3 regions of the Paenarthrobacter sp. NPDC089675 genome follow, and region 2 is predicted to be linked to each of the others. Evidence: riboswitches for the same ligand, from Rfam matches in the RefSeq annotation. Region 2 holds a riboswitch; each other region holds the start of a gene.
The links. Region 2 has a riboswitch for thiamine pyrophosphate ahead of thiO (glycine oxidase ThiO). Riboswitches for the same ligand answer to the same signal wherever they lie in the genome.

Region 1: another riboswitch for thiamine pyrophosphate. It lies ahead of ACIPY2_RS17860 (ECF transporter S component); the one in region 2 lies ahead of thiO (glycine oxidase ThiO).
Region 3: another riboswitch for thiamine pyrophosphate. It lies ahead of thiD (bifunctional hydroxymethylpyrimidine kinase/phosphomethylpyrimidine kinase); the one in region 2 lies ahead of thiO (glycine oxidase ThiO).

The regions. Positions count from the first base shown of each region.
Region 1 is NZ_JBIVHM010000009.1:92,284-94,540, reverse strand. It holds gene ACIPY2_RS17870 (DUF4235 domain-containing protein) at 1-154, opposite strand, end outside; gene ACIPY2_RS17865 (NUDIX hydrolase) at 192-872, opposite strand; TPP riboswitch at 1,027-1,161, shown strand; gene ACIPY2_RS17860 (ECF transporter S component) at 1,240-1,860, shown strand; gene ACIPY2_RS17855 (ABC transporter ATP-binding protein) at 1,860-2,257, shown strand, end outside.
Region 2 is NZ_JBIVHM010000001.1:267,235-269,491, forward strand. It holds gene ACIPY2_RS01330 (ferritin-like fold-containing protein) at 1-263, shown strand, start outside; gene thiE (thiamine phosphate synthase) at 299-961, opposite strand; TPP riboswitch at 989-1,108, shown strand; gene thiO (glycine oxidase ThiO) at 1,101-2,257, shown strand, end outside.
Region 3 is NZ_JBIVHM010000001.1:702,520-704,776, forward strand. It holds gene ACIPY2_RS03325 (Rne/Rng family ribonuclease) at 1-654, shown strand, start outside; TPP riboswitch at 727-825, shown strand; gene thiD (bifunctional hydroxymethylpyrimidine kinase/phosphomethylpyrimidine kinase) at 816-2,257, shown strand, end outside.

The DNA of each region.
Region 1 (2,257 bases), on a different contig from region 2:
TCAGCGCCGAGCGCAGGCTCGTTTCCATGTCGTCGTTGCCCTTGGGCGGCTTGTTGCCCGTGGCTTTTTCCCAGCCCGCGTTGACCAGCTTGGTGCCGACGAAACCCGCGCCGAGGCTCACGCCCGCGCCCAGAAGCTTGAAGAAGAAGTTCATGCCCTCAGCCTAACCTCACGCGGCTGCCGGTTCCTGCCTAGCGGCGGGTTTCGCGCTCCTTCAGGAAAGCAGTAAGGGAACCCGGGGGAGCCAGTACGGGAACAACCTCATGGTCCGCGTGCCAGAGTGCCTCCACGGACTCAAATCCGGAGACCTCCTTGAGCAGGTAATACGTGGGTGGCATGAGCTTTAACCGGCCCTCGGCTTCCGCCGCGAGGATCCCGTCCACGGGCATCCAAAGGGACTGCCAGGCCTCCGTTGTCTGGTGCCGGGGTTGGGCGTCCGGAGCGGGCTTGGCGATATAGAAGAACGTATCGAAGCGCTTGGGCATGTCCACGGGAGTGATCCAGTTGGCCCAGGGCCTGAGTTCCGAGGCTTGGAGATCAAGCCCGGCTTCCTCCCGGACCTCCCGGATGGCTGCGGCGAGGACAGTCCCGGCACGGCTCTGCGGGGTTCCGGGATCGCCGTTCGCAAGGGAACTCAGCCGCCAATGCACTGCGTGACTGTCCAAAAGCCCGGCGGGGTAGTCCCACCCGTCTGCGTCCGCAGGATCCACCCGGCCGCCCGGGAAGACCACCATGCCGGCCGCGAAGTCCATGGTGGATACGCGGTGCTGGACGAACGCTTCGAGCCCGTCGGATGCATTCCGGAGCAGGATGACGCTTGCCGCCAGGCGGGGTTGTGCCACTGGGGTTTCTGAACCTGGAAGATCCGTCATGCTCCCATTCTCGCAGGCGGGCGTTGCGGGGCCCGGTTTGCGCCCTATGGTCGGGGGATAGCGCGTAGGGCGGGCCTCGCAACGGGTTTGTGACCAAGCACCTGCCCCGCAATCGACGGCAGGTGTAAACTGAACCACGCCCATAAGGGCGGATTGATAACGACAGGGGAGCGCCGCCGTCGAACCTGCAGGGATGCAGAGACGCGAGGGCGCTGAGAGTGCGGACAGCCGCAGACCCTCGAACCTGATCCGGTTAGTACCGGCGCAAGGGAGTCGAGCTTCTCAGAGTGTCCGGGACCGGACGGCGCAGGCCGGCCGGGGAATCCGGGGAGCACTTTCCCCTCCTGTAACCTCAGGAGGCAAAGAAATGACCACGGCAAGCGTGAAGAAGACCAGTTACAACTGGCGTGTTGTAGACATCGTGGTGGCAGCTTTGATCGCCATCGCCGGCGGCGTGATCTTCTGGGCCTGGTCCCAGGGCGCCGCAATCGTATCCATCCCGATGAACGCGGCCTACCCGCCCCTGACCGGCCTCATCGCCGGCGGCTGGATGATCCCCGCGGTCCTTGGCATGCTCATCATCCGCAAGCCCGGTGCCGCACTTTTCTGCGAGGCAGTGGCTGCGACGGGCGAGCTCATCATGGGCTCCCAGTACGGCACCACGGTGCTCATCTCCGGCATCCTGCAGGGCCTCGGAGCGGAACTGGTCTTCGCGGCGTTCCGTTACAAGAAGTTCAACCTTCCCACCTCGCTCCTGGCAGGTGCCGGTGCCGGCCTCTTCTGCGGCCTCAACGACTCGTTCCTCCCCTGGGGCTGGAACATCGCTTACGAAGCCGTCGACAAGCTGGCCTATATCGCGTTCTGCACGATTTCCGGTGCAATCATTGCTGGTGCCCTGTCCTGGGTGGCAACCCGCGGCCTGGCCACCACCGGCGTGCTGGGTTCGTTCGCCTCGCGGAAGGCCGCGTCGGAGCCCGTCTTCAACTGATGGCGGGGTCCACTGGGGTCCGGCCGGCTGCCATCTCCGCGGAAGGCTGGGGATGGCGGCATGCCGGCCGGTCCACGCCCGCCATCCAGGACCTTGACCTGCGCATCGAGCCGGGTGAACGGGTCCTGCTGCTGGGACCGTCGGGGGCGGGCAAGTCGACGCTCCTCCACGCCCTCGCGGGCGTCCTCGGGGACGAGGAAGACGATTCGGATGAGACGGGCTCGCTCCTGATTGACGGCGCGGCACCCCGCGAACAGCGCGGCCGTGCCGGTTTGATGCAGCAGGATCCTGAAACTCAGGTGGTTCTGTCCCGCGTTGGCGACGACGTCGCGTTCGGTGCCGAGAACCTCGCCGTCCCGCGGGAGGTGATTTGGGAGCGCGTGCATGAAGCGCTCGA
Region 2 (2,257 bases):
CGGCGGACCATGCCACCGAGGCTCTCAGGGTTCTGCTGGCACGGGCGTTGCGGGACGATCCGCGCCTGGCTTCGCGCCTGGCCCTCTGGGGGCGCCGTCTCGTGGCGGAAGCTTTCACGCAGGCCCAAAGGGTAGGGCAAGAGCATCCCCAGCTTGGACCCGTCCTGCGGGGCGACGACGCCCGCGCCTCACTGCGGAGCATCACCGCCGAGCTTGCTGAACGGCACGCCAAAAGGATGTCGGGGCTGGGCCTCAGCGCCTAGCCTGTCCTGTTTGTCGTCCCGTTGTCCGGGGTTGCTCAGGCGGCATCCAGCGCCTCAAGCAGGGACTTGGCTGCCGCCGTCGGATCCGCCGCTTCGGTGATGGCGCGAACCACCACGATGCGGCTGGCGCCCGCCGCCACCACCTGGTCCACGTTGCTGTGGTCGATGCCCCCGATGGCGAACCAGGGGAGTTGCCTACCCGATCGCTTTACGGCTTCCGCGGCATATGTGACCAACTCCAATCCCACGGCCGCGCGGCCCGGTTTGGTGGGCGTAGCCCACAGTGGACCGACGCAGAAGTAGTCCAAACCATCCGGCACCCGGGAGGCCGCCAGCGCGGAATCCACTTGCTCGGGCGAATGGGTGGAAAGGCCGATCGCCGATTCCGCGAGCAGCTCCCTTGCAGAGGGCAGCGGCAGGTCCTTTTGACCCACATGGAACACCGGTGCCCCGGAAATACGCGCAATATCGGCCCGGTCATTGACGGCCCACAGCTTTCCGTGCCGGCTGGCCACCTTCCCCAGGACCTCGAGGAGTTCCAGTTCTTCTGCGGCTTCGAGGGACTTGTCACGGAGTTGGATGATATCCACGCCGCCCTCGAATGCCGCGTCGACGAAGTCTTCGAAATCACCCTGCCGCCGGCGGGCATCGGTGCACAAGTAGAGGCGGGCAGTGGAAAGGAGGTCAGGCTCAATCATGGAAACCAGAGTAGTTCCTCTAAACTGGGCACGTACTGCGGGAGCCGTGACGCACGTCTTTGTGACCGTCCGGCTGAGAGGGCTTCAGCGCCGACCGCTTGACCTGATCCGGTTAATACCGGCGTAGGGAAGGAAACCAATGGCAGAAGCCATCCAAGCAGACGTAGCCATCATCGGCGCAGGCGTAGTCGGCCTGGGCATAGCCCACCAAGTCCGCGTGTCCGGCCGCTCCGTGGTCCTCATCGATCCCCGCCCGGCCGGTGGAGCGACCTTTGCCGCCGCGGGCATGCTGGCACCCGTCAGTGAGCTGCACTACCAAGAGGAAGACCTCTTGGAGCTGATGCTTGAATCCTCAAAGTTGTGGCCCGCTTTCGTGCAGGGCCTTCCGGGGTCGGTGCCTGAGTCCGGGTACCGCACGACGTCGACACTTGCCGTGGGTGCCGACGCTGCCGACCGTAGGGCGCTCGCAGATCTCCGCTCTGCACAGTTGGCAGCGGGGCTGGACGTTGAGCCGTTGCTCCTTCGGCAGGCCCGGGAGCGTGAGCCGCTCCTCAGCCCGCAGATTTCCTGCGCGTTCGACATCCCGGCGGACCACCAGGTGGACCCCCGCAGGCTTGCCTCCCGTATCCTCGCCGGGCTCGGCGCACACACAAATGATGACGCGACCTGGGTTCCCGGTGCCCGCGAGGGATTCCACCTTGCCGAGCCGGCGAGCAGGCTCGTTTGGGACAACCAACGCGTGGTCGGCGCGGAGCTCGGTTCCGGGCAAGTGGTCATGGCCGCCGAGACGATCGTTGCAAACGGTCTTGGCGCCGCCGCTCTTGGCAGCCTTCCGGAGGGTTTGGAACTTCCTCTGCGGCCGGTCTACGGGGACATCCTGAGGTTGCGGGTCCCCGATGGCCTTCGGCCCCTCGTGACTTCGACTGTTCGCGGTATAGTTCGCGGGGTACCCGTGTACATCGTCCCGCGGGAGGACGGAACAGTGGTCATCGGAGCCACGCAACGCGAAGACGCGCTCTCATCCGGTTCCAACGCCGTATCGGCGGGCGGGGTCTACCAGCTCTTGCGCGACGCCCAGGTTTTGGTGCCGGCCGTCGCCGAGCTTGAGCTGCTGGAAGCCACGGCCCGGGCCAGGCCCGGAACGCCGGACAACGCTCCGCTCTTGGGCCGGGTGGCCGGGCTCGACGGCGACGTCCAGGGCCTCGTCATCGCAACCGGTTTCTTCCGGCACGGCGTCCTCCTAACCCCGGTCGCGGCCGCAATCGTGGGATCGCTGATCAGCGGCAGGGCAGAGGC
Region 3 (2,257 bases), 440 kb from region 2:
GCGGCCCTGGCGACGATCGCCGCTGCTGCCCACGCTGCCCACCTGCACGATGACGAAGTCCACAAAGCCGAAGAGGAAGCCCGCGCGGCTGCCGCAGCCGAATCAGGTTCGCCTGAGACGAACACCGTGACGCAGGCGCAGCCGGCCGGCGAGACTGCCGGTCGCACCACGCCGGTCCTCCGTTTCGGGGGCGAAGAAGTGGCTCTTCCCTTCGTGGAACACCACGAATCGGATGAAGCCAAGCCGACCATGACGCTGGACCTCCTTGCCGAGGCGTTCTCGCACCTTGGCGGGGCTTCAGAGGCAAAGCCGGCGGAAACCGCGGTTGCCGAGCCCCAGGCCGCGGCCCCTGCGGCCGATCCTGCCGCAGCAGCGGCAGCTGGCGGGGGTCAGCAGCCGGCCGTTGACCACGGGTCCGACGACGAGCACCAGGCGGCGGGCAGGTCACGTGGACGGCGGGGTCGCCGGAACCGTAGCGCCAGCCGGGCACAGGGTGCGGCCAACGAGACAACAGTTGAACACCATGAGGTATCGGCGTCCAGCGGTGGCGGCGCAGCCCATGAAGCCAAAGCTCCGCAGGAGCCGGCAAAGAAGGCCGCGGCCGCAGCCGAGCCGATCATCCTCGGTGTAGGAGTCCCGGCTTCGGAACTGTAACCGCGTGAACGTCATGTGACCGAGAGAGGGTCCCGCAGCGCCTGCTGCGGGACCCTCTGTCGGTTAGGCTTGGAGACTGACACGGGGTGCCGGGCGTTGGGTTCGGCTGAGATCCAGACCCGTTGAACCTGTCCGGTTAGCACCGGCGAAGGGATGTCTCCATGACTTCTTTGTCGACCTCCGTTATCTACCCGCTGCCTGTTGCGGGCCGCCCCCATCCTCGGGTCCTTAGTATTGCCGGCTCGGACCCGTCAGGGGGTGCGGGCATCCAGGCTGATCTGAAAAGCATCGCGGCTCACGGTGGCTATGGCATGGCTGCCATTACTGCCTTGACGGCACAGAACACCCGGGGTGTTTCCGCCGTCCACGTCCCTCCCGTGGAATTCCTGCGCCGGCAGCTGGAAGCCATTAGCGCTGACGTTGCCATTGATGCGGTAAAGATCGGGATGTTGGGTGATGCCGATGTCATCAACGAGGTACGCAGCTGGCTTGCCAAGGTGCGCCCCGCCGTCGTGGTCCTTGACCCTGTCATGGTTGCCACCAGCGGCGACCGCCTTCTTCGGGAATCCGGCGAGGCCGCGCTCCGGGAGCTTTTGCCATTGGCAGGCTTGGTGACCCCCAACATTCCGGAACTCGCCATGCTGCTTGGCGAAGCGGAGGCGCAGGATTGGACAACCGCCCTGGAGCAAGGCAAGCGGCTGGCCGCCGAGTACGGCAACACAGTGCTGGTCAAGGGCGGGCACCTGGCGGGGGAAGAGTGCCCGGACGCCCTCGTGAATACCGCCGGGCTGCTGCGGCAGGATGTCATCGAAATCGCCGGGCCGCGGATCGCCACAAAGAACAGCCACGGGACGGGCTGTTCGCTGTCGTCTGCGGTTGCCACGGTCCAAGCGCGGACAGGGGATTGGGAAGCGTCCCTGAGGGAAGTGAAACCATGGCTCGTGGAGGCGCTGGCTACCGCTGACGTGCTGGGCGTGGGAGAAGGCAACGGCCCGATCAACCACTTCCACCACTTGCTGCCGTCAACGTCCAAGGGGGCATTCGCCGCCCGGCTGTGGCAGGAAGCGGCACCGGAACTGGAGGCCATCCATGCGCTGCCGTTTATCCGGGGACTGGAATCCGGCACGCTTCCGGAGCATGAGTTCAATTACTACCTCTCCCAGGACGCCCTCTACCTTAACGGTTACTCCAGGGTGTTGGCCCGCGCAGGCGCCCTTGCGCCCACCGAGGAAGAACAGCTTTTCTGGGCCAGGTCATCCCAGGTTTGCCTGGAGGTTGAATCGGAACTGCACCGGAATTGGCTCAGCACACGCGAGGCATCAACCGGGACCGGTCCGGTAACAAAGGCCTATGTGGACCACCTCCTGGCCGCCTCTGCCTCAGGAAGTTACGCGGTGCTGCTTGCCGCGGTCCTTCCCTGCTATTGGCTTTATGCAGAGGTGGGACGGAAACTGCATGCCAATTACCTCCAAGCGGGTTCGCCCGCGGCCCATGCCTACGCCGACTGGCTCAAGACCTACGCGGACGAAGAGTTTGCCGAAGCGACGCGGAAGGCCATCACGTTCACGGATGCCGCCGCGGCTGGTGCAAGCGACCGGGAGCG